Regions from separate parts of the Nocardioides sp. YIM 152588 genome, predicted to be linked through region 1. Evidence: predicted binding sites of a transcription regulator. Region 1 holds the regulator's gene; the other holds the start of a gene.

Evidence for each region. The regulator HrcA, encoded in region 1, represses chaperone genes, less so after heat shock. The targets are predictions, from matches to a motif close to TTGGCACTCGNNNNNNNCGAGTGCCAA.
Region 2: a site for HrcA is predicted at 9,236-9,262, ahead of groES (co-chaperone GroES). Genes of this name have one in related genera too.

What each region holds. Positions count from the first base shown of each region.
Region 1 is NZ_JBEGDJ010000048.1:7,334-22,979, forward strand. Features, by position in the region: gene lepA (translation elongation factor 4) at 1-1,512, shown strand, start outside; gene ABLM29_RS17850 (NAD(P)/FAD-dependent oxidoreductase) at 1,613-2,815, shown strand; gene ABLM29_RS17855 (aminoglycoside phosphotransferase family protein) at 3,039-4,001, shown strand; gene ABLM29_RS17860 (MOSC domain-containing protein) at 4,101-4,748, shown strand; gene ABLM29_RS17865 (AMP-dependent synthetase/ligase) at 4,881-6,704, shown strand; gene ABLM29_RS17870 (dioxygenase family protein) at 6,752-7,702, shown strand; gene hemW (radical SAM family heme chaperone HemW) at 7,727-8,944, shown strand; gene ABLM29_RS17880 (hypothetical protein) at 8,993-9,391, shown strand; gene ABLM29_RS17885 (DUF3097 domain-containing protein) at 9,381-10,223, opposite strand; gene ABLM29_RS17890 (hypothetical protein) at 10,363-11,178, shown strand; gene ABLM29_RS17895 (MBL fold metallo-hydrolase) at 11,250-12,113, opposite strand; gene ABLM29_RS17900 (DUF2470 domain-containing protein) at 12,196-12,945, opposite strand; gene hrcA (heat-inducible transcriptional repressor HrcA) at 13,157-14,173, shown strand; gene dnaJ (molecular chaperone DnaJ) at 14,190-15,356, shown strand; gene ABLM29_RS17915 (16S rRNA (uracil(1498)-N(3))-methyltransferase) at 15,379-15,646, shown strand, end outside.
Region 2 is NZ_JBEGDJ010000006.1:19,734-35,379, reverse strand. Features, by position in the region: gene ABLM29_RS05125 (GuaB3 family IMP dehydrogenase-related protein) at 41-1,147, opposite strand; gene guaB (IMP dehydrogenase) at 1,325-2,833, opposite strand; gene zwf (glucose-6-phosphate dehydrogenase) at 2,882-4,345, shown strand; gene ABLM29_RS05110 (GNAT family N-acetyltransferase) at 4,326-5,180, opposite strand; gene ABLM29_RS05105 (AraC family transcriptional regulator) at 5,252-6,292, opposite strand; gene ABLM29_RS05100 (2,4'-dihydroxyacetophenone dioxygenase family protein) at 6,447-7,004, shown strand; gene groL (chaperonin GroEL) at 7,108-8,733, opposite strand; gene groES (co-chaperone GroES) at 8,821-9,117, opposite strand; gene ABLM29_RS05085 (THUMP-like domain-containing protein) at 9,336-10,511, shown strand; gene ABLM29_RS05080 (MMPL family transporter) at 10,582-12,741, shown strand; gene ABLM29_RS05075 (MBL fold metallo-hydrolase) at 12,941-13,594, opposite strand; gene ABLM29_RS05070 (S-(hydroxymethyl)mycothiol dehydrogenase) at 13,594-14,694, opposite strand; gene tsaD (tRNA (adenosine(37)-N6)-threonylcarbamoyltransferase complex transferase subunit TsaD) at 14,808-15,646, opposite strand, start outside.

The sequences.
Region 1 (15,646 bases):
GTCGACGCCGCGCAGGGCATCGAGGCGCAGACCCTGGCCAACCTCTACCTGGCGATGGGTGCGGACCTGCACATCATCCCGGTGCTCAACAAGATCGACCTGCCCAGCGCCGACCCGGAGAAGTACGCCGCGGAGCTGGCCGGGATCATCGGCTGCGACCCCTCCGACGTGCTCAGGGTCAGCGCGAAGACCGGCGAGGGCGTCGAGGCGGTCCTCAACGAGATCGTCAAGCAGACCCCGGCCCCCGTCGGCAACGCCGACGCCCCGGCCCGCGCGCTGATCTTCGACTCGGTCTACGACACCTACCGCGGCGTGGTGACCTACGTCCGGGTCGTCGACGGCAAGCTCAGCCACCGCGACCGGATCAAGATGATGTCGACCGGCGCGACCCACGAGATGCTCGAGCTCGGCGTGATCAGCCCCGAGCAGGTCAAGTCGGGCGAGATCGGCGTGGGGGAGACCGGCTACCTGATCACCGGCGTGAAGGATGTCCGCCAGTCCCGGGTCGGCGACACGGTCACCTCCCAGCACAACGGCGCCACCGACCCGCTCGGCGGCTACCAGCACCCGAACCCGATGGTCTACGCCGGGCTCTACCCGATCGACGGCGACGACTACCCGGTGCTGCGCGAGTCCCTGGAGAAGCTCCAGCTCAACGACGCGGCGCTCACCTTCGAGCCGGAGACCTCCGGTGCGCTGGGCTTCGGCTTCCGCTGCGGCTTCCTCGGCCTGCTGCACATGGAGATCACCCGCGACCGCCTGGAGCGGGAGTTCAACCTCGACCTGATCTCGACCGCGCCCAACGTGGTCTACGAGGTGCAGATGGAGGACGGCACCGAGCACGAGGTGACCAACCCCAGCGAGTTCCCCGAGGGCAAGATCGCCGAGGTCCGCGAGCCCGTCGTGCGGGCCACGATCCTCAGCCCCTCGGACTACATCGGCACCATCATGGAGCTGTGCCAGGAGAAGCGCGGCCAGCTCCAGGGCATGGACTACCTCTCCGCGGACCGCGTCGAGATGCGCTACGTGCTGCCGATGGGTGAGATCGTCTTCGACTTCTTCGACCAGCTGAAGTCGCGCACGAAGGGCTACGCCAGCCTCGACTACGAGCGCACCGGCGAGCAGGCCGCCGACCTGGTCAAGGTCGACATCCTGCTGCACGGCGACCCGGTCGACGCGTTCAGCGCGATCGTGCACCGCGACGCGGCGTACTCCTACGGCGTGATGATGGCCGGCAAGCTCAAGGACCTGATCCCGCGGCAGCAGTTCGAGGTGCCGATCCAGGCCGCCATCGGCGCCCGGGTGATCGCCCGGGAGACCATCCGCGCCATCCGCAAGGACGTCCTCGCCAAGTGCTACGGCGGTGACATCTCCCGGAAGCGCAAGCTGCTGGAGAAGCAGAAGGAGGGCAAGAAGCGGATGAAGATGGTCGGCCGCGTCGAGGTCCCCCAGGAGGCCTTCGTGGCCGCGCTCTCCACCACCGGCCCGGCGGGGGACAAGCCCAAGAAGTGACGGTGCGAGGTCCCTCCCGCGGGGGACCTTCGCCCCTGCTCGTTATCCCCCCGGGGGGTCATCCTGGACTCGGACACAGAACCGATCCAGGAGGTGCGCGATGCGCAAGCGGGTGCTGGTGCTCGGTGCGAACTTCGGGGGCCTGACCGCGGCCCTCGCCGTACGCCACGAGCTGCACGGAGACGTCGACGTCACGGTGGTCGCCCCCGATGACCACTTCCTGTTCAACCCGAGCCTGATCTGGCTGCCCTTCGGCAAGCGCGACCGGGAGGACATCACGTTCCCCGTGATCCCGACGCTGGAGGAGCACGGCATCGGGTTCGTGCACGAGGCCGCCGTCGCCGTCGACCCGGTCCAGCGCCGGGTGACGCTGGCTGACGGGCGCAGCCTCGTCTACGACTACCTGGTCATCGCCACCGGCTATCACAACAAGACCGACGTGGTGCCGGGCTTCGCGGAGAACGCCTACACCATCACCACCCTGCCCGAGGCCGAGCGCGCGGGCGCCGGCTGGAAGCGCTACCTGGAGGACCCCGGCGACATCGTCATCGCCGCCAGCCAGAGTGCGGGCTGCTTCGGCGCGGCGTACGAGTTCCTCTTCAACACCGCCTACCAGCTGAAGAAGGCCGGTCTGAAGAAGGACGTGAAGCTCTCCTACGTCACCTCGGAGCCGTTCCTGGGCCACTTCGGCATCGGCGGCCTGCCGCACGGCGAGCAGCTGCTCGGGATGTTCCTGAAGAAGGAGGGCATCGACGCCCACATCTCCGTCGGCCTCGACCACATCGACGACGGCATGATGCAGCTCGCCGACGGCACGCGGCTGCCGTTCGCGTACTCGATGGTGGTGCCGCCGTTCCTCGGTCAGGAGTTCCTCAAGGACACCCCGGACCTCGCGGACGAGAAGGGCTACGTCCGGGTCCGCGACACCTACCAGTCGGAGAAGTACGACGACGTGTACGCCGTCGGCGTGGCCGCCGCGGTCGACGTGCCCTGGCAGACGCCGACGCCGGTCGGCATCCCGAAGACCGGCTTCCCGACCGAGCAGATGGCGCACACCGCCGCCGCGAACATCGCCGCCCAGATCCGCGGCGAGGTGCCGGAGGCCCGCAAGGAGTTCGGCGACATCAAGGCCGTCTGCGTGATGGACGCCGGCAACAACGGCGTGGTGATCCTGGCCGACAAGATGCTGCCGCCGCGCAAGCACGGGGTCTTGATCCCGGGCCCGCAGGCCCACCTGATGAAGCTGGGCTTCGAGAAGTACTTCCTCTGGAAGATGAAGAACGGGCACGTGCAGCTGCCCTGACCATTCCTGGTTGAGGTGCGAGGCGCCTCGGCGCCGGGTTGCCGGTGGTTGAGGTGCGAGGCGCCCCGGCGCCGGGTTGCCGGTGGTTGAGGTGCGAGGCGCCCTGGCGCCGAGCCTCGAAACCACCGCCGTCGATCGGTGGTGGTTTCGAGGCTCGCTTCGCTCGCACCTCAACCACCGGCAGGGCTCGCTTCGCTCGCACCTCAACCACCGGGCTGGTGGGATGGGGCCCGTGGCGCGCGTCGAGGTACCCCCGGGGCTCGAGCGGCAGCGCACCCTCGGCCCGGACTGGGGCCGCTGGCTGGACCGGCTCCCGGCGCTGGCCGACGACGTGCTGGGGGAGTGGGCGCTGACCCGCGACGGCGGCGCGTGGCACGGCTACTGCTCGCTGGTCCTGCCGGTGCGCACCGCCTCCGGCGAGGAGGCCGTGCTCAAGCTGCACACGGACGCCGACGCGGCCGAGTCCGACCACGAGCACCTCGCGCTGCAGCGCTGGCGCGGCCGGGGCGCCGTCCGGCTGCTGCGCGCCGACCCGGGCCGCCGTGCGCTGCTGCTGGAGCGGCTCGACCGGACCGACCTCGCCGACCACTGGGACGAGGAGGCCTGCGAGGTCGTCGCGCGCCTCTACCCCCTGCTCCACGTGGCCCCGATGCCGCAGCTGCGGCCGCTGGCGTCGTACGTCCTGCGCTGGCGCCAGGCGCTCGCCGAGGACGCCGGGCGGGTGCCGGTGCCCCGGCGGCTGGTCGACCAGGCGCTGGGCCTCGCCGCCGACCTCGCCGCCGAGCCGCCGACGGCGGTCGTCCACGCCGACCTGCACTACGGCAACGTGCTGCTCGGCCGGCGCGGCGGTTCCGGCGAGGAGTCGACCTGGCTGGCCATCGACCCCAAGCCGGTCAACGGCGACCCGCACTACGAGCCCGAGCCGATGCTGCGCAACCGGTTCGAGGAGTACGCCGCGCCGGGGGCCTTCGGGTCGGTCCGCGACGGCATCCGGCGCCGGTTCCACACCCTGGTCGACACCGCGGGCCTCGACGAGCACCGGGCCCGGGACTGGGTGGTGGTGCGCAGCGTGCTCAACGCCCACTGGGCCCACCGGGACGCCCTGCGGGCCGGAGGCAGGCCCAGCCCCGACCAGCGCGACCACATCACCCGGTGCATCACCGTCGCCAAGGCCGTCCAGGATTGAGCGCGAGTCGGCAGAAACTTTCTGCCGACTCGCGCCTGCGGCTGCCGACCCGGCAGAAACTGACTGCCGACTCGCGGGTCGGTTGGGGACAATGGGGCCATGGCACACCTCGTAGCGGTCAACGTCGGCACTCCGCGAGAGGTCGGCTTCGCCGGCCGCACGTCGCGGACGGCGATCGCCAAGGAACCCGTGGACGGTCCGGTGCGGGCGCACCGGCTCGGCCTGGACGGCGACCAGGTCGCGAACACCGACGTGCACGGCGGCTTCGACCAGGCGGTTTACGCCTACGCGAGCGAGGACCTGGACTGGTGGGCGGGCGAGCTCGGCCGGGAGATCGGCCCCGGCGTCTTCGGCGAGAACCTCACCACCGCCGGCCTGGACCTCAACGCGGCGGTGGTCGGCACCCGGTGGCGGGTCGGCGGGGCCCTGATGGAGGTCGCCTCGGTGCGTACGCCCTGCAACGTCTTCAAGGGCTGGATGGGCGACCAGGGGTACGACGACACCCAGTGGGTGCGGCGGTTCACCGCCGCACTGCGGCCCGGCCCCTACCTCCGCGTGCTGGAGCCCGGGGAGGTGGCGGCGGACGCCGCGATCGAGGTCGAGTCGGTCCCCGAGCACGGCATCACCGTGGTGGACCTCTTCGTCGCGCTCAACCTGGACCGCGCGCGCCTGCCGGAGCTGGCGGCGATCGAGGACCTCGCCGAGCTGCCGCGGCGCGTGATGGACGACTACCTGGCGCGCGGGTGACCGAGAGGGGCTGGGCAGTTCGACCAAAGAAACGTGCGGGGGGTGACGTCGCTCCCGGACGCGGCGTGATCTAGGTTACTCTCCCGTATCCATCGGGTCTCGGGACAGACGACATCGCGCGCAGGGAGCGTCATGGCCATCACGTACGACACCAGCTTCATCGACCACATGCCGCAGAACTGCGCCGTGCAGTTCCTCGACCGCGTGGAGGTGAACCCGGACGCCGAGGCGTTCCGCTTCCCGGTCGGCGAGGCGTGGGAGTCCGTCACCTGGCGCCAGGCGGGCGACCGGGTACGCCGGCTCGCGGCCGGCCTGCTCGCGCTCGGCATCGAGTCCGAGCAGCGCGTCGGCATCGCCTCCAACACCCGCTACGAGTGGGTCCTGGCCGACCTGGCCGTGATGTGCGCCGGCGGCGCCACCACCACGGTCTACCCGTCGACGAAGTCCGACGACGCGGCGTTCATCCTCGGCGACGCCGAGTGCCGGGTGGTCTTCATCGAGGACGCCTCGCAGCTGGAGAAGATCGAGGAGCACCGTGCCGAGCTCCCCGCGATCGTCAAGGTCGTCTCCTTCGACGACGCCGACGCCGACGGCGAGGGCGTGCTCTCGCTGGACGCCCTCGCCGAGCTCGGCGACGGCTACCTGGCCGAGCACCCGACCGCGATCGACGACATCGCCAAGTCGATCCCGGCCGACCAGCTGGCGACCCTGATCTACACCTCCGGCACCACCGGCCGGCCCAAGGGCGTGCGCACCCTGCACCGCGCCTGGGTCTACGAGGGCGAGGCGATCAAGGCGCAGGACATCCTGCACGAGGACGACCTGCAGTTCCTGTGGCTGCCGATGGCCCACGTCTTCGGCAAGGTGCTGACCTCGGCGCAGATGGCCTGCGGCTTCGCGACCGCGATCGACGGCCGCGTGGACAAGATCGTCGACAACCTGGGCGTCGTGAAGCCGACGTTCATGGGCGCAGCCCCGCGCATCTTCGAGAAGGCCCACGCGCGGATCGTGATGATGCAGCAGGCCGAGGGCGGCCTGAAGGAGAAGATCTTCAACCGCGCCTTCGAGGTCGGCACCGCGGTCGACGAGCTGACGCTCGCCGGCAAGCCGGTCCCGTTCCTGCTCAAGGTGCAGCACGGGCTCTTCGACAAGCTGGTCTTCAGCAAGGTGCGCGAGCGCTTCGGCGGCCGGGTGAAGTTCTTCATCTCCGGCTCGGCCGCGCTCAACCCCGACATCGCCCGCTGGTTCCACGCCGCCGGCGTGCTGATCCTCGAGGGCTACGGCATGACCGAGAACGCCGCCGGCGCCACGGTCAACCACCCCAAGGACTACAAGATGGGCACGGTCGGCCCCGCGCTCCCGGGCGCCGAGGTCCGGATCGGCGACAACGGCGAGGTCCAGCTCCGCGGCCCGCACATCATGGCCGGCTACCACAACCGCCCCGAGGCCTCCGCCGAGGCGTTCACCCAGGACGGCTGGCTGCGCACCGGCGACAAGGGCGAGCTGGACGAGGACGGCTTCCTGCGGATCACCGGCCGGATCAAGGAGCTCTTCAAGACCTCCGGCGGCAAGTACGTCGCCCCGCCGGCGATCGAGGCGAAGTTCAAGGCGCTGTGCCCCTACGCCAGCCAGTTCATGGCCTTCGGCGCCGAGCGCAACTTCGTCTCCGCGCTGGTCACCCTCGACCCCGACGCGATGGCCGCGTGGGCGGCCGAGAACGACATGGCCGGTGCCTCCTACACCGACCTGGTGCGGTCGGAGAAGGTCCAGGCGATGGTCGGGGAGTACGTCGACGCCCTCAACGCCCAGCTCAACCGCTGGGAGACCATCAAGAAGTGGAAGCTCCTCGACCACGACCTCACGATCGAGTCCGGTGAGCTCACCCCGTCGCTGAAGGTCAAGCGCTCGGTGGTGGAGAACAACAACAAGGACCTGATCGACTCCTTCTACAGCTGACAGCCGGCGCACAGCGCCGACACAGGTCCGGCCGCGAGGCTGCGCGCATGGACCAGCACGACGCTCACGACGAGCACCGCGAAGGCCTCAGCCACGACCTGCCCACCCTCCGGGAGAAGGGGATGGTGGGCAGGTCGTGGGGGCGCCGCGGGCTGTTCGGCATCGCCGGCGGCCTGGGCGTCGCCCTCGTCGCCGGCTGCGGCAGCGACACCTCGACGAGCGCGTCGTCCGGCGCGTCCGCCACCGGCGGCCCGGCGGGCGCCCCGCCGAGCGGTGGTCCCGGTGGTCCCGGTGGTCCCGGTGGTCCCGACGGCCGGGGCGGCGGCCCCGACGGCGGTGGGATGGGCGTCTCGCAGCAGGGCCTGGACGACGGCGACATCCCCGAGGAGACCGCCGGTCCGTACCCCGGGGACGGCAGCAACGGCGTCAACGTGCTGACCGAGTCCGGCATCGTCCGCTCCGACATCACCCGCAGCTTCGGCGACGCCGGCGGCGTCGCGGCGGGCGTGCCGCTCACCATCGCGCTCAAGATCTACGACAACGACGCGGACGGCATGACGCCGTACGAGGGCGCGGCGGTCTACCTGTGGCACTGCGACCGGGACGGCCTCTACTCCCTCTACTCCGCGGGCGCCGAGGACGAGAACTACCTGCGCGGGGTGCAGGTCGCCGACGCCGACGGCGCCCTTACCTTCACCAGCATCTTCCCCGCCTGCTACGAGGGCCGCTGGCCGCACCTGCACTTCGAGGTCTACGGCTCGGTCGACGACGCCACGAGCGCCAGCAACAAGCTGCGCACCTCCCAGATCGCGTTCCCCGAGGACGTCTGCGACACCGTCTACGGCACGGCGGAGGGCTACGAGGCGTCGGTGGACACCCTCTCCCGGGTCACCCTCGACACCGACGGCATCTTCAGCGACGGCTACTCGCTGCAGATGGGCAGGCTGACCGGGTCGGTCGACGAGGGCTACACCCTGCGCCTCAACGTGCCCGTGTAGCCCCGCGCGTGTGAGGATGCGGGCGTGCCGTCCGCATTGCCCGAGGGGGAGCCCGTCCCCGACGACGGCTCCCTCCCCGCAGCGGCGCTGGCCGAGGTCGGCCGGCGCCCGTTCGGCGTCTACCTGCACGTCCCGTTCTGCAGGGTGCGGTGCGGCTACTGCGACTTCAACACCTACACGGCCGAGGAGCTGGGACCCGGCGTCTCCCGGGCGACCTTCGCCGACCAGGCCGTCGCCGAGGTACGCCGCGCGCGGCAGGTGCTGGGCGAGGTCGACCTGCCGGTGGAGACGGTCTTCGTCGGTGGCGGCACCCCGACGCTGCTCGAGCCCGAGGCGCTGGGCGCGGTGCTGGCCGCCGTCGACGAGGAGTTCGGGCTGGCCCCGGGCGCCGAGGTGACCACCGAGGCCAACCCCGACTCGGTCGACCTCGGCCGGCTGGAGCGGCTGCGGGCGGCCGGGTTCACGCGCGTCTCCTTCGGGATGCAGTCCAGCGTCCGGCACGTGCTCGCGGTGCTGGACCGCACCCACGACCCGGAGCGGGTGCCCGGCGTGGTGGCCGCCGCCCGGGCCGCGGGCTTCGAGCAGGTCAGCCTCGACCTGATCTACGGCACCCCGGGGGAGTCGGCCGGCGACTGGGCGGCCTCCCTGGACGCCGCGCTGTCCTGCGAGCCCGACCACGTCTCGGCGTACTCGCTGATCGTCGAGGACGGCACCGCGCTGGCGCGCCGGGTGCGGCGCGGTGAGCTGCCGATGCCGGACGAGGACGACCTGGCGGACAAGTACGTGCAGGCCGACGAGGCGCTGACCGCCGCCGGGCTGGGCTGGTACGAGGTGTCGAACTGGGCGCGCGACGACGCCGCGCGCTGCCGGCACAACCTGGGCTACTGGGCGGGCAGCGACTGGTGGGGCGTCGGGCCGGGCGCCCACAGCCACGTCGGCGGCGTGCGCTGGTGGAACGTCAAGCACCCGGTGGCCTACGCCGACCGGGTGAACGGCGGTCGCAGCCCGGCGCAGGCCCGCGAGGTGCTGGACGCGGAGACGCGGCGCCTGGAGCGGGTGCTGCTCGAGGTCCGGGTGCGCGAGGGTCTGCCGCTGGACGCGGTGCCGGCACCGGAGACGGTCGGGGGCCTGGTCGCCGACGGGCTGCTCGAGGACCCCGCCGCGCACGGCGGGGACCGGCTGGTGCTGACCCGGCGCGGGCGGCTGCTCGCCGACGGCGTCGTGCGGACGCTGCTCGGCTGACCCGCGCCGCCCGGCACGCACCCGGCCGGCGGCCCTACGATGCGGTGCATGAGCGAGCCGCCCGAGAGGCCGTCCGAGCCGGAGCCGCCGTACCAGCCCTACGGCCAGCCGGCGGCGTACCCGCCGTACGGCCACCCCTCGCCGGCCTACCCGTACGGCGTCGACCCGGTCACCGGCGCGCCGATCTCGGACAAGTCGAAGACCGCCGCGGGGCTGCTGCAGCTGATGCTGTCGCTGGTCGGGATCCCGGGCGTCGGCCGGCTCTACGCCGGGAACACGGCCCTCGGCCTCGGCCAGCTGCTCGGCGCGGTCGGCAGCTACGTGCTGTTCTGCGCGATCATCGGCTTCCTGACGGCGCCGCTGTTCATCCTCTGGGGCATCGTCGACGGCATCGTGATCCTCGCCTCGACCACCGTGCGCGACGGCAACGGCCGCGTCATGCGGTGACGAAGTCGATCAGCTCCTCGACCCGGCCGAGCAGCGCCGGCTCCAGGTCGTCGTAGGACCGCACCTTCGACAGGATGTGCTGCCAGGCCCGGGCGATGTCGGCCTGGTCGCGATGCGGCCACCCCAGGTGCTGGCAGATCCCCTTCTTCCACTCGATGCTGCGGGGGATGGTCGGCCACTCGCGCAGCCCGAGCCGGTCGGGCTTGACCGCCTGCCAGATGTCGACGAACGGGTGGCCGAGGATCGCCACGTCCTTGCCGTGCGGCCCGCGGCGGATCGCCTCGGCGATCCGGGACTCCTTGGAGCCCTTGACCAGGTGGTCCACCAGCACGCCGACGCGCCGCTGCGGACCCGGCTTGAATCCGACCAGGTGGTCGGCGAGGTCGTCGACGCCGCCGAGGTACTCCACGACGACGCCCTCGATCCGCAGGTCGTCGCCCCACACCTTCTCCACCAGCTCGGCGTCGTGGCGGCCCTCGACGAAGATCCGGCTGGCCCGGGCGACGCGCGCCTTCGCGTCGTGGACGGCGATCGAGCCGCTCGCGGTCCGGGTCGGCTTGGCCGGCGCCTTCTGCCGGACGGGCGCGACCAGGATCACCGGCCTCCCCTCGAGCAGGAAGCCCGGCCCGAGCGGGAAGGTACGCCGCTTGCGGCGCCGGTCCTCGAGCGTCACGGTGTGCAGGTCGCGGTCGACCGCGACGATCTCGCCGCACCAGTCGCTGGTCACCTCCTCGACCACCAGCCCGTGGTCGGCGGGCGCCTCCACCGCGCGACCGCGCTTCGGGACGTTCCAGTCGCCGGCCAGGACATCGGTGCCGTATCGGTCTGCCACGACCGACGACACTCTCACCCCGGGCGGCGGATCCGGCGGAGGCGGCTCGGCGGGTGGTGAGAATTCGTCCGGTGCGTCCGTCACACCGACGTCACGGCGCCGCAACAGCGCGGCCGCGGCGCTGGGGGAGCATCGCCGGGTGCACGTCGCCGACCAGCTCTTCCCCGACCAGTTCTCGGTCACTCTGGGCGGCGAGGAGGCGGGCGCGGACGACCTGTTCCCGGGGTGGACGGCCTCGGACCGGTACGGCGTGGTGGTCACCGAGTCCCTCGGCGCCCTCGGTGCGGGGCTGCTGACCCAGCTCGCGATCGCGCTCTTCTACGAGGTGTGCCCCGAGCGCCGGACCCGGCGGGCGACCTACCCGGACGTCTACCTGTTCCACGTCGGCGGCCCCCACGGCGACTTCAGCCACTTCGACTTCTGGCCGCCCCGCCGGGAGGTGCGGCTGCCCGCGGGCGACCCGCTGGCGCTGCTGGAGGCGGTCAACGCGCACGCGATCACCCGGCTGGCGCTGCCCGACGGGCCGGCCGGGGATCCCGCCGCGTTCCGCGACGGTCCCAGCACGTGGGCGGAGGAGGCGTCGGCGATCGACCGGCTGCGCTCCTGCTTCCGCTACGGGGCGAGCGGCGACGTGGCGCGCCCCGACGTCCGGCTGGCCACCACCGATCCGCGGGCCACCGAGAACCTCACCGCGACCCTGCACCCGTTGGCCAGCGCGCTGGCGCTGCGCGAGGCCGTCCTCGACGGCGAGCGCGGCGCCCTGCCCGGCCCGTCCGTGCCGGCGGACATCCTGCGCTGGGTCGACCTCGTCGAGCGGCGCCAGAGCGAGGTGGCGACCGGGTTCCGCGCCGCCGCCGCGCGCGAGCACGCCGAGCGGGCGTCGGGCGGGACGCTGACCCAGACCTACGGTCGGCTGACGGTCGGCGAGGCGCTGGCCCGGATCGCCGGCTGCTGACGCCCTTCCCGCGAGTCGGCAGAAACCTTCTGCCGACTCGCGCTCAGGCGTGCGGGATCGGGCGTGCGGGATCAGGCCATCGGCAGCGTGCGCCGCGCGGGCGGTAGCTGCGCGTAGCCGCGCCGGACGGCGTCGGCGAGCACCTCCCGCGGCAACGGCCACTCCCCGGCGTCGAGCGCCTCGGCCTCCGGCACGCCGCCGGCGGCGAGCTCGCGGATGGTCTCGGCGACGGCGCCGAGCAGGTCCCGCTGGTCCTCGACGAACCGCCGGTCGACGGGGGCGCCGTGCCCCGGCACGACCACCGTGGCCGTCGTGGTGAGCCCGAGCGCGAGGTCGAGCGTGTACGGCCAGTCCATCGGGTAGCAGTCGTCGCCGAGCGCGGGCGGCCCGGACTCCTCGACGAGGTCGCCGGCGAGCAGCACGTCGGCGTCGGGCACCCGGACCACGAGGTCGCCGCCGGTGTGCCCGCGGCCCGGGTGGAGCAGCTCCAGGAACCGGTCGCCGAGGTCGATCACCGCGGCGCTGGAGAACGTCCGGTCGGCCGGGACGACGGGGGTGGCCCGCAGGCCGACCCACGCCCCCTCGTCCTCGCCCGGCAGCGTGCCGCGCCGCGCGGCGTCCGCCTGGATCCGGCGTACCGCCGCCGGCGTGCGGGCGGCGGCCTCCTCGTGGGCGTGGATCGGGATGTCGCCGTACGCCTCCCGGAACGCGTTGTTGCCGAGGACGTGGTCGAAGTGCTCGTGCGTGTTGACCAGGGCGCGCACGTCGCCCGCGCCGAGCGCGCGGACGTCCGCGACCACCTCCCGCGCCGCGGCGTCGGAGGAGTGGGTGTCGACGACGACCACCCCGTCGGACCCGCCGACGGCCGTGACGTTGACGTCGAACCAGGGGTAGCGGGCGACCCAGACCCGGTCGGCGACCTCGGTGAACCTCACCGGGACACCGTACGGGGCCGGCGTGGCGTACGGGGCCGGCGTGGCGTGCGGGCCGGTGTCGGCGCGGCCGGGCGGTGGGCGGTCAGCAGATCCCGGGGTGCAGGCGGTCGCGGATCAGCTCGCCCAGGTCCCGGGGGCCGCGGGCGGCGCGGGGGAACGGCAGGGAGCGCTGGTGCGCGCCCGCGGCGTCGACCCAGGTCAGCGTGAGGCCGTCGGGGGACAGGTCGCTCAGCGTGGCGCCGGCGACGGCGCCCGGTCGGCTGACCGCGAGGGCGGCGGCCGCGACCCGCAGCTCGCCCTGGTGGCAGTCGTTGGCGTGCTCCGCGGTGCGTTGGAGGAGGCCGCGGTTGAGCTCGTGGGCCGGCGACCAGAACGCCCGGAGCGGCACGCGGGTCCGCAGGCCGGTCCCGTGCTCGTCGTGCCGGGTGAGCAGCACGAGCTGCGGGTGCAGGACCGCGGCCGTGCGCGGCTCGGCGCAGCACGGGCACGGCTCGGTGCCGGCGTCCTCGAGCCGGCCGGTGAGCGTGAGCACGACGCGGCGATCGGGGGAGCCGGGCCTGCCGAGACCGCTGGTCAGGGTGAGGACGGCCCCGCGACCCTCGCCGGCGGCGCGGGCGAGCGGCGCGGCGGGCGGGCAGGTGAGCACCGGCCGGCCGTCGGACTCCTGCAGGGTCAGGTGCTCCCCGTCGCCGGTGCCCGAGACCGGGACGGGGGTGGTGGCGTCGGTGCCGTCGACACGCAGGTCCGCGTCCGCGGGGCAGGAGAGGATGCTGCGTGCCAGGCCGGCGAGCCTGGCGGCGTCGACGTGGTGGGTCGTGTCGTGGGCGGTCACGGTGCCTCCTGATCAATAAGGTGAGGCTAACCTAAACGACATTCGACGACCGGGCCAGAGGTGTCTCGCGCGGCGCCGAGGTGGCCCTGCTCGGCGCCGGCGCTAGGATTGGCACTCATCCGGGCGGAGTGCCAGGCGTCGCGAGGCGCGGGGCGGTGCTGCCCGGCGTTCGGTCCGGGAGCTCGTACACGCAGGGAATCAGGAGGTGGGCATGCAGGAGGACCGCAGGCTCGCCGTGCTCCGGGCGATCGTGGAGGACTACGTCGCCACCGAGGAGCCGGTCGGTTCCAAGGCGCTGGTCGAGCGCCACGGCCTCAACGTCTCGCCCGCGACGATCCGCAACGACATGGCGGCGCTGGAGGAGGCGGGCTACCTGGCCCAGCCGCACACCAGCGCGGGGCGCGTGCCCACGGACAAGGGCTACCGGCTGTTCGTCGACCGGCTGACCACGGTCCGGCCGATGAGCACCGCCGAGCGCCGCGCGATCACGACCTTCCTCGACGGGGCCGTCGACCTGGACGACGTCGTCCACCGTTCGGTCCGGCTGCTCGCCCAGCTGACCCGGCAGGTCGCCGTGGTGCAGTACCCGGTGCTGTCCCGCTCGACGGTGCGTCACATCGAGGTGGTGGCGATGACCAGCACGCGGCTGCTGGTCGTCCTGATCCTCAGCACGGGACGGGTCGAGCAGCGGGTCGTCGAGCTGGCGGAGGCCATCTCGGACGACGGGCTGTCGCGGCTGCGGACCCGGCTGAACCTCGCGGCCGTCGGCGAGACCATCGCCGACGCGGCGGCCGCGCTGACCGACCTGCTGACCGACGAGGAGCGGCCCGACGCAGCCACCGTGGCCGCGGTGCCGACCCTGGTCGAGGCGATGAGCGACCACCGCTCCGACGAGCGGATCGTGGTCGGCGGCACCGCCAATCTCGCGCGCTTCGGCGGCAGCTTCGACAGCGCGATCCGGCCGCTGCTGGAGGCGCTGGAGGAGCAGGTGGTGCTCCTCAAGCTCCTCGGCGAGGCGACCACCGGCGACACCGTCACGGTCCGGATCGGGGCCGAGGGGCCGGTGGAGGAGCTGGCCTCGACCAGCGTCGTCGCCTCCGGCTACGGCCCCGGCGACGGCCTCGCCTCGCTCGGTGTCGTCGGCCCGACCCGGATGGACTACCCGACCACGATCGCGACCGTGCGCGCCGTCGCGCGCTACGTGTCGCGGATCCTCGACGAGAGCTGAAGGAAGAAACCAGATCGTGTCCCAGGACCTCTACGAGCTCCTCGGCGTCGACCGGGACGCCGACGACGCCACCCTGAAGAAGGCCTACCGCAAGCTGGCCCGCCAGCTGCACCCGGACGTCAACCCGGACCCGGAGAGCCAGGAGCGCTTCAAGCAGGTCTCGGCCGCGTACGAGGTCCTCTCCGACCCGCAGAAGCGCGCGGCCTACGACCGCGGCGGCGACCCGTTCGGCGGCGGCTTCGGCGGCCAGGGCGCCGGCTTCTCCTTCACCGACATCATGGACGCCTTCTTCGGCGGCCAGGGCGGGGCCGGCGGTGGCGGGCGCGGCCCGCGCTCCCGGGTGCGCCGCGGCCAGGACGCCCTGATCCGGCTCGAGGTGGAGCTGGCGGAGGCCGCGTTCGGCGTGGCCCGCGAGATCAAGGTGGACACCGCCGTGCGCTGCACCACCTGCGGCGGCGAGGGTGCGGCGCCGGGCAGCAAGCCGGTCGCTTGCGAGACCTGCCACGGCCAGGGCGAGGTCGCCCACGTGCAGCGCTCCTTCCTCGGCGAGATCCGGACCCTGCGCCCCTGCCCCGCCTGCCGCGGCTACGGCTCCGTCATCCCCGACCCCTGCCGCGACTGCGCCGGCGACGGCCGGGTCCGATCCCGCCGCACGCTGACCGTCAAGATCCCCGCCGGCGTCGACACCGGCACCCGCGTCCAGCTCACCGAGCAGGGCGAGGTCGGCCCCGGCGGTGGCCCCGCCGGCGACCTGTACGTCGAGATCCACGTCGCGCCGCACGACACCTTCACCCGGCACGGCGGCGACCTCCACTGCACGGTCTCGGTGCCGATGACCGCCGCGGCGCTGGGCACCACGCTGACGCTGCCGACGCTGGAGGCCGACCTCGAGCAGGGCGCGGGCTCCGGCGTGGAGACCGAGTTCGAGCTCGAGGTGCCCGCGGGCACCCAGTCCGGCCACGAGGTCTCGCTGCGCGGCCGCGGCGTACCGGGCCTGCGCGGCGGCCGGGGCGACCTGGTGGTCAGCGTCGCCGTGGAGACCCCGACCAAGCTCGACGCCCGCCAGCAGGAGCTGCTCCGCGAGCTCGCCCAGCTGCGCGACGAGGAGCAGCCGACCGGCAACGTCCGCCCGACGCACAAGGGCTTCTTCGGCCGGTTCCGCGACGCGTTCTCCGCCCACTGAGCCGCCGACGGACCCCGCGCCGATGACCCTGCCCCAGCACCTGGTGCGGACCCTGGACGGGGTCGAGGTGGGCGCCGTCGTCACCGTCGACGGGGACGAGGCGCACCACGCGGTCGTGGTCCGGCGGCTCCGGGTGGGGGAGTCGGTGCTGCTGACCGACGGCCTCGGCCGGGTGGTCACCGGCGAGGTCGCCCAGACCGCCAAGCGCGCCTTCGACGTCACCGTCACCGAGGTCGTCGACCACACCGAGCCGATGCCGCGGCTGACGGTGGTGCAGGCGCTGCCGAAGG
Region 2 (15,646 bases), on a different contig from region 1:
CACAGCGCCCGCAGTGCGGGACGCCGGTGCGGGCGGGACGTCAGGCGGTGACGACCTCGACCCGCTGGAACTCCTTGAGCTCGGTGTAGCCGGTCGTGGCCATCGAGCGGCGCAGGGCCCCGACCAGGTTCATCGTGCCGTCGGCGACGCGGGAGGGACCGAACAGGATCTCCTCGGTGCTGCCGATCTGCTCGAACTGCACCCGCGCGCCGCGCGGGAGGTCGGCGTGGTGGGCCTCGGCGCCCCAGTGGAAGCCGTGGCCGGGGGCGTCGGTGGCCCGCGCGAACGGCGAGCCGACCATCACCGCGTCCGCGCCGCAGGCGATCGCCTTGGCGATGTCGCCGGAGCGGCCGATCGAGCCGTCGGCGATGACGTGGACGTAGCGGCCGCCGGACTCGTCGAGGTAGTCGCGGCGCGCCGCGGCGACGTCGGCGACGGCGGAGGCCATCGGCACGGCGATGCCGAGCACGGTGCGGGTGGTGTGCGCGGCGCCGCCGCCGAAGCCGACCAGGACGCCGGCCGCGCCGGTCCGCATCAGGTGCAGCGCGGCGGTGTAGGTCGCGCAGCCGCCGACGATCACCGGCACGTCCAGCTCGTAGATGAACTCCTTGAGGTTCAGCGGCTCCGCCTGGCTGGAGACGTGCTCGGCCGAGACCGTGGTGCCGCGGATGACGAACATGTCGACGCCGGCGTCGACGACCGTCTTGGCGAACTCCTTGGTCCGCTGCGGGGAGAGCGAGCCCGCCACGGTGACGCCGGCCTCGCGCACCTGGCGCAGCCGCTCGGTGATCAGCTCGGCCTTGATCGGGGCCGCGTAGATCTCCTGCAGACGCTGGGTGCCGGCCAGGCCGTCGAGCTCGGCCACCTCGGCCAGCAGCGGCTCGGGGTCCTCGTACCGGGTCCAGATGCCCTCGAGGTTGAGCACGCCGAGGCCACCGAGACGGCCGAATGCGATCGCCCGCTCCGGGGACATCACCGAGTCCATCGGCGCCGCCACGATCGGCAGCTGGAAGCGGTAGGCGTCGATCTGCCAGTCGATGCTGACCTCTTCGGGGTCGCGGGTGCGCCGGGACGGCACGATCGCGATGTCGTCGAAGGAGTAGGCCTGACGGGCCCGCTTCGCGCGGCCGATCTCGAAGTCAGTCACCGGAGCAGCCTATCGCCCGCGCAGCGGGCGCCTCCAACGCAGTCAGCGGTCCGCTGGCGGCCCTGGCGTCGGAGACGTGGGTGATGGCAAGGCGGGGGCGCGAAGGCGACCTTCGAGCGAAGCGGGTCGTCGAGCGCCCCCAACGAAGCCAGCGCCCGCGTATCCGGCGCCAGGGACTCAGCGGTGGTAGTTCGGTGCTTCTACGGTCATCTCGACGCCGTGCGGGTGGCTCTCCTTGAGCGAGGCCGAGGTGATCCGGACGAACCGGCCCTTCTCCTGCAGCTCCGGGACGGTGCGCGCGCCGATGTAGAACATCGACTGCGACAGGCCACCGATGAGCTGGTGCGCGGTGTCGGCCAGCGGACCCTTGTAGGCCACCTGGCCCTCGACGCCCTCCGGCACGATCTTGTCGTCGCTGGCGACCTCGGCCTGAAAGTAGCGGTCCTTGGAGTAGGACTTCTTGCCGCGGCTGGACATCGCGCCCAGCGAGCCCATGCCGCGGTAGGACTTGAACTGCTTGCCCTTGACCAGCACCAGCTCGCCCGGGGCCTCCTCGCAGCCGGCGAGCAGCGAGCCGACCATGACGGCGTCGGCGCCGGCGACGAGCGCCTTGGCGATCTCGCCGGAGTGCTTCATGCCGCCGTCGGCGATCACCGGCACGCCGGCCGGCTTGCAGGCCAGCGAGGCCTCGTAGACCGCCGTCACCTGCGGTACGCCGACGCCGGTGACGACGCGCGTGGTGCAGATCGAGCCGGGGCCGACGCCGACCTTGACCGCGTCCGCGCCCGCGTCGACGAACGCCTGCGCGCCGTCCTTGGTGGCGACGTTGCCGCCGACCACCTGGACGTGCCGGGTGGCGGGGTCGGTCTTGAGCCGGCGCACCATGTCGATCAGCATCCGCACGTTGCCGTGCGCGGTGTCGGCGACGAGCACGTCGACACCGGCCTCGATCAGCGTGGTGGCGCGCTCCCACGCGTCGCCGAAGTAGCCGATCGCGGCGCCGACCAGGAGGCGGCCGTCGGCGTCCTTGGAGGCGTGCGGGAACTGCTCGGACTTCACGAAGTCCTTGACGGTGATCAGGCCGCCGAGGCGGCCCTCGTCGTCGACCAGCGGCAGGCGCTCGCGCTTGTGCTGGCGCAGCAGCCGGGTCGCCTCCTCGCGGTCGATGCCGACGCGGCCGGTGACCAGCGGCATCGGCGTCATCACCTCGTCGACCTTGGTGGTGGCCCACTCCGCGACCGGGGTGAACCGCAGGTCGCGGTTGGTGCAGATGCCGAGGAGACGGTTGTCGGTGTCGACGACGGGGAGGCCGGAGACGCGGTACTCGCCGCAGATCCGGTCGAGGTCCTCCAGCGTCGCGTCGGGGCCGATGGTGACCGGGTTGGAGATGATCCCGGTCTGGGTCCGCTTGACCAGGTCGACCTGGAGCGCCTGCTCGGTGATCGAGAGGTTGCGGTGCAGGATGCCGATGCCGCCCTGGCGGGCCATCGCGATCGCCATCCGCGACTCGGTGACGGTGTCCATGGCGGCGCTCACCAGCGGCGCGCGGAGCGAGATCTCGCGGGTCAGCCGCGAGGTCGTGTCGATCTCGTCCGGGACCAGGTCCGAGTGGCCCGGCAGCAGCAGGACGTCGTCGTACGTGAGACCGAGCGGGGCGAACTTTGCAGGAACCTCAGTGACCTCCACCGGATCAGTCTAGGCCCTCCCCTTGACGAGTCCGACACGCTGGGTGGTGTGACATCCGACCTTGCCCCCCACGTCCTCGTCCTCTTCGGCGCCACCGGCGACCTCGCCGCCCGGAAGCTGTTCCCGGGGCTCTACCACCTGGCCATCGACGGCCGGCTCCCGGAGCACTTCGAGATGATCGGGACGGGTCGACATGAGATGTCCCGGGACGAGTTCCACGACGTGGTCCGCGAGGCGCTGGACGAGTTCGTGGAGGACGTCGACAAGGAGGCGCTCGAGCGGATGCTGGAGCGGGTCACCTACGTAGCCTCCTCCGCCGACGACGGCGCGGCGCTCGGCCAGGCGGTGCGGGACGCCGAGGACCGGCTCCTCGCGACGTGCTCCTGCCTGCTGGGCTCGGTACGGCGGCTGCTCTACCTCTCGGTGCCGCCCTCGGCGGTCAAGGGGATGGTCGGGATGCTGGAGCGGGAGGACCTCGTCGCCCGGTCCCGGCTGGTCGCCGAGAAGCCGTTCGGCACCGACCTCTCCTCGGCACGCGAGCTCAACGCGGTGATCTCCTCGGTCTTCGCCGAGGACCAGGTGTTCCGGATCGACCACTTCCTCGGCAAGGAGGCGGTGCAGAACATCCTGGCGCTGCGCTTCTCCAACGGCCTCTTCGAGCCGGCCTGGAACCGGCACAGCATCGAGTCGGTGCAGATCGACGTGCCCGAGCAGCTGACGGTCGAGGACCGGGGCTCGTTCTACGAGGGCACCGGCTGCCTGCGCGACATGGTCACCACCCACCTGTTCCAGCTGCTCGGCTTCGTCGCGCTCGAGGACCCGCACGCCTACCGGGAGTCGGCGCTGCGCGCGGCCAAGGCGGCGGTGTTCAGCGCGGTCCGCCCGCTCGACCCGGGCCGGGTCGTCTTCGGCCAGTACGAGGGCTATCGCGACGAGCCCGACGTGGCCGAGGACTCCGAGGTGGAGACCCTCGTCGCGATGGAGGCCTGGATCGACAACGACCGGTGGCGCGGCGTGCCGTTCTACCTGCGCACCGGGAAGGCGATGGCGGAGGGTCGGCGCACCATCACGGTGCGCTTCCACGACCCGCGGCACCGCTGGCTGAAGCCCGAGCACGGCGGCCAGCCGGCGCCGAACGAGCTGGTCTTCGAGCTGGCCGACCAGCCGCGGATCGCGATCGAGGTCCGGGCCAAGCGGCCCGGTCCGGCGATGTCGCTGGTGGAGGGCGTCTTCCGCCTCGACCTGGTCTGCGACGCGCCCGACTCCGACCCGCTGGAGGCCTACGAGCGGCTGCTGCTGGAGGTCCTGCGTGGCGACCGGACGCTGTTCATCAGCTCCGACGAGGTGGAGCGGCTCTGGGAGATCTGCCAGCCGGTGCTGGACCGCCGGCCCCCGGTCGCCCCCTACGCCGAGGAGTCCTGGGGCCCGGCGGAGGCGCTCGACCTGCCGGTCGGCGGCTGGCGCCTGGGCAACCGTCCGGGCGAGGAGGTCCTCACACGCGGAGATCGGTGACCGCGATCCGCACGGTCAGGGACTCCCCGGCCATCCGGATCCGGCCGCGCATCCCCGCCGCGAGCACCATCGGCAGCACGGCCTGGCTGTCGGAGGGCGCGGTGAGCACGATCTCCTCCGCGCCGTGGGTGCGGGCCAGCCGCGCCACGCCGGCGAGGAGCCGGGTGCCGATGCCGCGGCGGTGCCAGGACGGGTCCACCCACAGGTCGACCGGCCAGGGCAGCGCGACGTCGGTGAGCACCTCGACGGTGGCCCGCCCGGTCACCCGCCCCGAGACCAGCGCGGAGACGCTGTGGGTGGCGGTGACGTACTCCGGCTCCACCCCGCCGCTGCCCCGCGCGGGCGCCGGCGGGGACGCCGCGCCGAGCACCTCGCCGACGAGCTCGGCGAGCGCTGCCGCGCGCGCCCGCTCGACGGACGTGAACGGCGGCGTACGACGGATCTGAATGCTGGTGGTCGGGCCGATGATCATCTCCAGCACGTCGGCGTCGGCGCCGGCCAGCGCGATGTCGGCATCGAAGAGGTGTGCGGCGACGTCGGGGAAGCTGGCGGGCTCGGCGATGATCGCCCGGACCGCGTTGACGTAGCGGGTGGGCTGGTCGTCCATCGCCGCGGGGCCGCAGCGCATCACGGTCACCTCGGTGCCACCCGCGCTGGTGACCAGCGCCTCGATCTGCTCGGCGCCCCAGCCCTCGGGCGTGCCGAGCACCAGCTCGTCGGTGACCCGGTCGCCGTCGGGGAAGATCTGGACCCGCTTGATGTCGGCCCCGGCGTCGCCGCAGGCTGCGGCCAGCCCGGCCAGGGTCCCCGGCCGATCCGGCAGATCGGCACGCACACGCCACAACATGGCATCACTATGCCGGAGGAGCGTCACGCGAGGCGACCGCCAATGTTTCCGCGGAACGCCTAGACGCCCGGGACCGGCGGGACCTTGTCCCGATCGCCGTCGGCAGACCGCGCGAGGCGCCTCCGGACGGCCCGCGGCGGGTCCCCGAACCAGCGCACGCACGCGCGGCTGAACGCCGACTGCTCGCTGTAGCCCAGCAGGGCCGAGATCTGCCCCAGCTGGAGGCCGGACTCGGCCAGGTAGCGCCGCGCCGTCTCCTGCCGGACGTCGTCGACGAGATCGGCGAACCGGAGCCCGTCCGCGGCCAGGCGCCGCTGCAGGGTGCGCGGGTGCAGCGCCAGGTGGCCCGCGGTGGCCTCGATCGAGAAGTGCCCGGCCGCGAGCGTGCGGCCGACCAGGAGCCGGACCCGGTCCTCGAGCCGCTCGGCGGCAGGGGTGCCGATCCCGCTGAGGTAGTCGACCGCCAGACGCCGTACCCGCGGGTCGTCGGTGGCCAGGTGCCGCTCCAGCAGGCCGGCGTCGAACTCGAACCCGCAGACGTCCTGGTCGAAGAGAACCGGGCACCCGATCCGCTCGCGGTACGCCGCCGGCGGGACGACGGGCGCGTGCGGCAGCAGCACCCGGGCCGGCGTGAACCGCTCCCCGGCCAGGATCCGGAAGCTCTGCAGCGCCACCGCGAGGCTGAGGTCGTAGGCCTGGGCGACGGGGCCGACCTCGGTGGCGGTGATCTCGAACTCGAACCGGGCGACCGTCGCGGAGGCCGGCACGACCGCGATCGCGATCGCCGGGCTGTAGGCGACCAGGTAGCGCGCGATGTCGTCGAGTGCGGCGCCGACGGTCGGCGAGTGCTGGGCGATCACGGCGATCGGCCCCAGGATGTCCAGCCCCTGGCGGCTGCCGAGCTCCAGCCCGAAGAACGGGTCCGCCAGCGTCGAGGCGGCCAGCTCCATGGCCTGGGCCAGGGAGCGGTAGGCGATGAACGCGTCGGGATCGTCGAGCATCCGGGGCCGCAGGCCCACGGCGCGCAGCAGCGCCGCGGGGTCGCCGCCCCGCTCGGCCACCAGCTCGGCGTACCCGGTCAGGGAGCTGGCCTTAATCATCACCACGCGCCGCACCCCGGGCGATGTCGCACAATGTCAAAACGATGTCGCACGACGTCAAGTATGACCCACGTCACGGTGACTACCGTCACAGGTGTCCGGAAGAACCGGCCACCCAGCACCGGATCCACCGGTCCCCGACCAAGGAGAAGCAATGCCCGTCATCAACCCGACCGCCCCCGGCCCCGCCCAGACCATCACCGGCGCCCAGCTGCCGCTGGTCGCGCTCCCCCAGGGCGAGCTGCTGACGATCAACACCGAGAACGAGGCGCTCATCAAGGACGCCCTCGGCCCCGGCGTGCACTTCAAGCCGCTGCGTCTCGACCTCGAGAACGGCGTGTGGGTCGTGCTGGCCACCTTCGCCCCCGGCGCCACCATCCCGCTGCACTACCACACCGGCGCGGTCGACGCGTACACCCTCTCGGGCTCCTGGCACTACCTCGAGTACGCCGACCAGCCGCAGACCGCCGGCTCCTACCTCTACGAGCCCGGCGCCTCCGTGCACACCCTCGCCGTGCCCGAGACGAACACCGAGGACACCACGGTGCTCTTCGTCGTCCAGGGCTCCAACGTCAACTTCAACGACGACGGCACCTTCCACTCCATCCTCGACGCCACGCTGATCGCCCACCTCACCTCGCAGCTCACCGAGGCCCAGGGCCTGCCCAAGGCCCGCTACATCGGCGGCGGCGAGGCCGGCCACACCCGCTGACCGAGCCCCGCGGCCGGTGCACACCGGCTCGCGCACGACGAAGGCCCCCGCTCCTCGAGGAGCGGGGGCCTTCGCGTTGCTCAGGGAGCAGGCTCAGCCGGGATCAGTGGCCGTGACCGTGCCCGTGGCCGTGACCGGCCGCCTCGGGCTCCTCCTCCTCAGGCTTGTCGACCACCAGGGTCTCGGTCGTGAGCAGCATGCCCGCGATCGAGGTGGCGTTGACCAGCGCGGAGCGGGTGACCTTGACCGGGTCCAGGACGCCCTGGGCGACCAGGTCGCCGTACTCGTCGGTGGCGGCGTTGTAGCCGTTGCCGACGCCGGCCTCGCGGACCTTGGAGATCACCACGTAGCCGTTCACGCCGCCGTTCTCGGCGATCCAGCGCAGCGGCTCGTCGGCTGCCTTGCGGACGATCCGCACGCCGGCGGCCTCGTCGCCGGTCAGGCCCAGGTCGTCCTCGAGCGCGGAGACGGCGTGCACCAGCGCGGAGCCGCCGCCGGGGACGATGCCCTCCTCGATGGCGGCGCGGGTCGCGGAGACCGCGTCCTCGATCCGGTGCTTCTTCTCCTTCAGCTCCACCTCGGTGGCGGCGCCGACCTTGATCACGCACACGCCGCCGGCGAGCTTCGCGAGGCGCTCCTGGAGCTTCTCGCGGTCCCAGTCGGAGTCGGTGTTCTCGACCTCGGCCTTGATCTGGGCGACGCGACCCTCGACGGCGTCGTGGTCGCCGGCGCCCTCGATGATCGTGGTGTTGTCCTTGGTGACCACGACGCGGCGGGCCTGGCCCAGCACCTCGAGGCCGACCTGGTCGAGCTTGAGGCCGACCTCGGGGGCGACCACGGTGCCGCCGGTCAGGATCGCGATGTCCTGCATCATCGCCTTGCGGCGGTCGCCGAAGGCCGGGCTCTTCACCGCGACGGCGTTGAAGGTGCCGCGGATCTTGTTGACGACCAGGGTCGAGAGCGCCTCGCCCTCGACGTCCTCGGCGAGGATGAACAGCGGCTTGCCCGCGGCGATGACCTTCTCCAGCAGGGGCAGCAGCTCCTGGATCGAGGAGATCTTGCCCTGGTGCAGGAGGATGTACGGGTCGTCGAGGACGGCCTCCATGCGCTCCTGGTCGGTCACGAAGTACGCCGACAGGTAGCCCTTGTCGAACTGCATGCCCTCGGTGAACTCGAGCTCGGTGCCCATGGTGTTGGACTCCTCGACCGTGATCACGCCGTCCTTGCCGACCTTGTCGAAGGACTCGGCGAGCAGGTCGCCGATGTGCGAGTCGCGGCTCGAGATGGTCGCCACCGACGCCATGTCCTCGCGGGACTCGACCTCGCGGGCGGAGGCGAGCAGCGCGTCGGAGACGGCCTGGGCCGCGGCGTCCATGCCCCGCTTGATGCCCATCGGGTTCGAGCCGGCGGCCACGGCGCGCAGGCCCTCGTGGACCATCGCCTGGGCCAGCACGGTCGCGGTCGTCGTACCGTCGCCGGCGATGTCGTTGGTCTTGGTCGCGACCTCCTTGGTGAGCTGGGCACCGAGGTTCTCGAACGGGTCGTCCAGCTCGACGTCGCGGGCCACGGTGACACCGTCGTTGGTGATCGTGGGGGCGCCCCACTGCTTGTCGAGGACGACGTAGCGGCCCTTGGGGCCGAGCGTGACCTTGACGGTGTTCGCGAGCGCGTCGACGCCGCGCTCCAACGACCGGCGGGCGCTCTCGTCGAACTCCAGGATCTTCGGCATTTCTTCTCCTTCGAAGGAAAGCGAAACGGGTCGTGTGCCCGTCACCGCGTCACAGCGATGTCAGAGGCACACGACCCGGATCGGAAATCAGGAAACGACAGCCAGCACGTCGCGGGCGGACAGGATGAGGTACTCCTGGCCGGCGTACTTGACCTCGGTGCCGCCGTACTTGCTGTAGATGACCTTGTCACCCACCGCGACGTCGACGGGGATGCGCTCGTCGCCGTCCTCGTTCCAGCGACCGGCGCCCACCGCGAGGACCTCGCCCTCCTGCGGCTTCTCCTTGGCGGTGTCGGGGATGACCAGGCCCGAAGCCGTGGTCTGCTCGGCGTCGAGGGGCTTGACGACGATGCGGTCCTCGAGGGGCTTGATGTTGATCGACACGGGATCGACCTCTTTCTCTGCTGAGAAGTTGTCTGACTTGGAACGGAGGGCGGGGCCCTCCCACGTTGGGGCTTGGGATGGGGCACGCCGTCGCGGGGGTCGCGCTCCTTCACAAGCACTGGCACACTCGCTAGGAGAGTGCCAACGAAGAAACTAGCACTCACTGCCAACGAGTGCCAGAGAGGCCCGTCCCCGAGGGATGCTGACAGGATGGCCGCGTGGATCTCGACGCGTTCCGGTGGCTGCTGACCGACGACGGGCAGGCGCTCCTCGCCACCGCGACGGAGGCCATCGCCGCGGGCGAGCAGGAGCTGCGCGTCAACACCGACCTGCGCCGCTCCGCCACCGCCGAGCAGGCGGCGGCCGTGCTGACGCAGGTCGAGCTGCGGGCCGCCGCGGAGGCGAAGTTCGGCGACCTCGCCGCGCGGATGTACTTCACCCCGGACGCCCTCGAGCAGGCCACGCGGTGGACGGTCGCCGCGCATCGCGCGGGCCGGTACGCCGCGTTCGGGGCGCACACGCTGATCGACCTCGGCTGCGGGATCGGCGGCGACATGATCGCCGCCGCACGGGCCGGCCTCGTGGTGGCCGGCGTCGACCTGGACCCGGTCCGCGTCGCGGTCGCCGAGGCCAACCTGGCCGCGCTGGGCCTCGGCGGTGCGGTCCAGGTGGCCGACGCCACCACGGTCAGCCACGCGCCGTTCGACCTCGCCTTCGCCGACCCCGCACGCCGCACCGGCGCCGGTCGCACCTGGCGCGCCGAGGACTGGTCGCCGCCGTGGTCCTGGGCCGAGGACCTGCTGCGCCGCGACTCCTGCGTCAAGGTCGCGCCGGGGATCCCCCACGACCTGATCCCGGCCGGCGTCGAGGCCGAGTGGGTCAGCGACCGGGGCGAGGTCAAGGAGGCGGCGCTGTGGGGCGGGCGCACCGCCACGGTGTCGCGCCGGGCCACGGTCATCGGCGAGGGAGGCCTGGCCACGATCACCGACGAGGAGGACCCCGGTCCGGGCGTGGTCGGGGTGCGCCCGGTCGGCGACTACCTCTACGAGCCCGACGGCGCGGTGATCCGCGCGGGCCTGGTGACCGCGGTCGCGGCCGGGGTGGGCGGCAGCCTGGTCGACCCGCACATCGCCTACGTGACCTCCGACGAGCCGTTCCGCACCCCGTTCGCCCGCGGCTACCGGGTGCTCGAGGAGCTGCCGTACCGGGAGAAGCAGCTCAAGGCCGCGCTGCGCTCGCGGGGGGTCGGCACCCTGACGATCAAGAAGCGCGGCGTCGACGTGGTCCCGGACCAGCTGCGCAAGCGGCTCGCGCTGACCGGGGACGTGCCGGCGACGATCGTGCTGACCCGGGTCTTCGGGGCCGGCACCGCGCTGCTGGTCGAGCCGCTCTGAGGGAGGCGTCACCGGATCGCAACCGAAAATGGCACGGTTCGGTCGGCCGGCCCCGCTAGCGTTCTCCCCCGTGTTCAAAGCTCTAGGACGGTTCATCTCCCGTCATCCCTGGTACGTGATCGGCGCGTGGGTGGCGCTCGCCGTCGCCGTCGTCTCCCTCGCCCCTGCCCTGCAGACCACCTCGGAGGAGTCGGACTTCCTGCCCGACCACTACGAGTCGATCCAGGCCATGACCCTGCAGGCCGAGAAGTTCCCGGCCGCGATCACGCCGGCCGCGATCCTGGTCTTCGAGCGCGAGGACGGGGAGCCGCTGACCGAGGAGGACCAGGCCGAGGTGGCCCGGGTCGCCGAGGAGCTCGGCCCGCAGCTGAGGACCGAGACCTTCCTGCCGCAGGTCTTCGTCGTGAACGAGCAGGGCCAGCCCAACCTCTCCGCCGACGGCCAGGTCGCGCTGGGCATCGTCGGCCTCGCCGACGGCGCCACCGGCTACGACCCGCAGGCGGTCGAGGACGGCAAGGAGCTGCGCGGCGACCTCGACGACCTGGTCGCCGACAGCGACCTGAAGGTGCAGTCCGGCGGTCCCGTGCTGCAGGGCCTCGACTCCCAGGAGTCGAGCGAGCAGACCCTGGCGATCGTCGGCATCGCGACGATCGTCCTGATCGTCACGCTGCTCGCGATCATCTTCCGCAGCGTGATCATCTGCCTGCTGCCGGTGGTCGTGGTCACCATCGTCTCGTTCGTCGCGACCGGGATGATCTCCTGGGCGAACGAGATCTTCGACCTCAAGGCGGACTCCTCGATCGAGACGATCCTCGTGGTCGTCCTCTACGGCATCGGCACCGACTACATCCTGTTCTTCCTCTTCCGGTACCGGGAGCGGATGCGCCAGGTCGCCGACACCCCGGGCGCCGTGGTCTACGCCCTGGAGCGGGCCGGTGAGGCCATCGCCTCCGCCGGTGGCGCGGTGATCGTGGCGTTCCTCGCGCTGGTGCTGAGCTCGCTCGGCATCTTCAAGGCGATCGGGCCCGCGCTGGCGATCGCCGTCGCGGTGACGCTCGTGGCCGCACTGACCCTGGTCCCGGCCGTGGTCACCGTGCTCGGCCGGGCCCTGTTCTGGCCGTCGAAGAAGTGGAAGGTCGAGCCCGAGGCGGCCCGGTTCGCGGCCCGGGGCCAGGGCCTGGCCCGCCGCCCCGGCCTCTACGCCACCGCCTCCGGCCTCGTGATGGCCGCGCTCGCGGTCTTCGCGCTCGGCTTCTCCCCGTCGTTCGACTTCAGCTCCAGCGTTCCCGACGACCTCGAGTCCAGCCAGGCGCAGGCCACCTACCTCGACCACTTCGCCGCGGGCACCTCGGACCCGGTGCCGGTGCTGGTGCGGGCCGACGAGGGCACCCTGGACGAGCAGGAGCTGGCGGCGTACGGCGAGGCCCTGGCCGGGGCCGAGGGCGTCGCACAGGTCGCGCCGGCACTGGTCTCCGACGACGGGACCACGGCCCAGATCTCGCTGATCCTGGACGTCGACCCCTCGTCCGACGAGGCGCTGGAGCTGACCAAGGGGCCGATCCGCGACCTCGCGCACTCGGCCGCCCCCGCGGGCACCGAGGCGTACGTCGGCGGCACCCCGTCGATCTTCGCCGACCTGCAGCAGGCGATGGTGCGCGACTACAAGGTCGTCTTCCCGGTCGCGGCGATCGTGATCATGCTGATCCTGGCGCTGCTGCTGCGCAGCCTGGTGGCGCCCTGGTACCTGATGGCGGCGGTCGGCCTCGGCTTCGCCGCGACCCTGGGTGCGACCGTGATCGTGTTCCAGCACGTCCAGGGCGAGCCGGGCCTGATCTTCATGCTGCCGATCTACATCTACCTGTTCGTGACGGCGCTGGGCACCGACTACAACATCCTGATGATCGCGCGGCTGCGTGAGGAGGCCCGCGAGGGCAAGGACCCGCGGGCGGCGGCCGCCGAGGCGATCAAGCACGCCGGTCCGACGATCGCTGCCGCGGGCGTCATCCTCGCCGGCACGTTCGCGTCGCTGATGCTGGGTGGCAACACGCTGATCGTGTCGATGGGCTTCGCGCTCTCGTTCGGCATCTTCGTGGCGGCGTTCGTGATGGCGATGTTCTTCACCCCGGCGCTGACCGCCCTGATCGGGCACGCCGCCTGGTGGCCCGGCCACGGGGACGAGAAGGCGCCGGCCGAGCCGGAGGAGCCCGTCGAGGAGCCGGCCCGGGCCTGACACGGCCCCGGCGGCACCACGCGCAGCGGCCCCGGTCGCCCGATCACTCGGGCGGCCGGGGCCGCTGGTGTTGCTGCTGGTGCTGGTGCTGGTGCTGGTCGTGCGGGGAGGCATCGGGCGCCGCGTGCCGCGGGTCGTGTGCCTGAGACCCGCCTATGCCGATGCCTCAGGCACACGACCCGGCACCGAGACAGCGGGCTCAGCGACCCAGCGCGTCGGCCTCCGCGCCGATGGTGGTGTCGTCGCCGTGCCCGGTGTGCACGACCGTGTCGGCCGGCAGGTCGAACAGCGAGGCGCGGATGGACGCCTCGAGCGTCGGCCGGTCGCTGAACGAGCGGCCGGTGGCGCCGGGGCCGCCGTGGAAGAGCGTGTCGCCGGTGAAGACGGCGCCCAGGTCCGCCGAGTAGAGGCACACAGCGCCCGGGGCGTGGCCCGGGGTGTGGATCACCGTCAGGGTCGTGCCGCCGACCGAGATCTCCTGGCCGTCGGCCAGGTCGAGGTCCCACAGCGTGGCGTCCTCGTCGTCCGGACCGCCGTGGGTCAGCTCCCACAGCGGGCGGTCGTCGGGGTGCAGCATGATCGGGGCGCCCGAGCCGCCGTTGGCCGCCGCGCGCAGCGGCGGCGCCATCCGGCAGTGGTCGTCGTGGGCGTGGGTCAGCACGATCGCCTTGACCGTCCGCTCCCCCACCACGGCCAGGATGTCCTCGACCGAGTGCGGCGCGTCGATCACGACGCACTCGGTGTCGTCGCCGACGACCCAGATGTTGTTGTCGACGTCGAAGGTCTCGCCGTCGAGGCTGAAGGTGCCGCTGGTGACGGCGTGGTCGACGCGGAGTCCGGTCGCAGCGCCCATCAGAGGACGACCACCGAGCGCAGCACGTCGCCGTGGTGCATCCGACCGAAGGCGGCCTCCACGTCCTCGATGCCGATCTCCTCGGTGACGAAGGCGTCCAGGTCGAGGCGGCCCTGCTGGTAGAGGTCCACCAGCATCGGGAAGTCCCGGCTGGGCAGGCAGTCGCCGTACCAGCTGGACTTCAGGGCGCCGCCGCGGCCGAAGACGTCGATCAGCGGCAGGTCGGGGACCTTCATGTCCGGCGTCGGCACGCCGACGAGGACGACGGTGCCGGCCAGATCGCGGGCGTAGAAGGCCTGCTTCCAGGTCTCGGGGCGCCCGACGGCCTCGACCACGACGTCGGCACCGTCGGCGCCCTCGTAGGTCTCGGCGCAGATCCGCTTGATCTCCTCGACGGCGTCGACCTGCGAGGAGTCCACGGTGTGGGTGGCGCCGAGGTTCTTGGCGGCCTCGAGCTTCTTGGGGTCGATGTCGACGGCGATGATCGGGCTCGCCCCGGCCAGCGCGGAGCCGGCGATCGCCGCGACGCCGACGCCGCCGCAGCCGATCACGGCGACCGACTTGCCGCGGGTCACCGCGCCGGTGTTGATCGCGGCGCCGATGCCGGCCATCACGCCGCAGCCGAGCAGGCCGACGGCGGCCGGGCGGGCCGAGGCGTCGACCTTGGTGCACTGGCCGGCGGCGACCAGCGTCTTCTCCGCGAACGCGCCGATGCCCAGCGCCGGGGAGAGCTCGGTGCCATCCTCCAGCGTCATCTTCTGCGTCGCGTTGTGGGTGGCGAAGCAGTACTGCAGGTCGCCGCGCTTGCACGCGCGGCACTCGCCGCAGACGGCGCGCCAGTTGAGCACCACGAAGTCACCCGGGGCGACCTCGGTGACGCCGTCACCCACGGACTCCACGATGCCCGCGGCCTCGTGGCCGAGCAGGAACGGGAACTCGTCGTTGATCCCGCCCTCCCGGTAGTGCAGGTCGGTGTGGCACACCCCGCACGCCTGGATCTTCACCACCGCCTCGCCCGGACCGGGGTCGGGGACGTTGATGGTGGTGAGCTCGACCGGGGCGCCCTTCGCGCGTGCGACGACGGCCTTGACCTGCTGCATGGATCCTCCTGGTGGGTGGCGCCACGGGCTTGGACGCCGACGGGGTGGGCTGGACCAATCTAACGACCGAACGTTGCCTTAAGGTAAACATTCGCTCATGCGGTGAAACGGGATCAGCTGGCGAGAACGTCCGTGACGGGGAGGCTCGAGTCGGCCGGCAGGCCCAACGAGGACGGCGTCCGCCCGCGGGCCACCATCGTCGAGCCGAGCGCGGCGACCATCGCCCCGTTGTCGGTGCACAGCCCCGGCCGCGGCACCCGCACCCGGACCCCGACCTTCGCGGCCCGCTCCTCCGCCATCGCACGCAGCCGGGAGTTCGCGGCGACGCCGCCGCCGATCATGAGGTCCTCGATCCCGTCGGCCTGCGCGGCGTCCAGCGCCTTGCGCACCAGCACGTCGCAGACGGCCTCCTGGAACGACGCCGCGACGTCGGCGACCGGCACCGGCTCGCCGGAGCGCTCGCGCGCCTCGACCCACCGCGCCACCGCGGTCTTGAGACCCGAGAACGAGAAGTCGAAGCGGTGCCGCTCCAGGTCGCGGCGGCTGGTCAGGCCGCGCGGGAAGTCGATCGCCACGCTGTCGCCCTCGCGGGCCGCGCGGTCGATGTGCGGGCCGCCCGGGAACGGCAGCCCGAGCAGACGGGCGACCTTGTCGAAGGCCTCCCCCGCCGCGTCGTCGATCGTCGCGCCCATCGGGTCCACCCCGGCACCGTCACCGTGGTCGCCGGTGATGTCGGTGACCCGGAGCAGGCTGGAGTGGCCGCCGGAGACCAGCAGCGCCAGGCACGGCTCGGGCAGCGGACCGTGCTCGAGCTGGTCGACCGCGACGTGGGAGGCGAGGTGGTTGACGCCGTAGAGCGGCTTGCCGAGGCCGAGCGCGAGCGCCTTCGCGCTGGCCACGCCGACCAGCAGCGCGCCGGCCAGGCCGGGGCCGTGGGTGACCGCGATCGCGT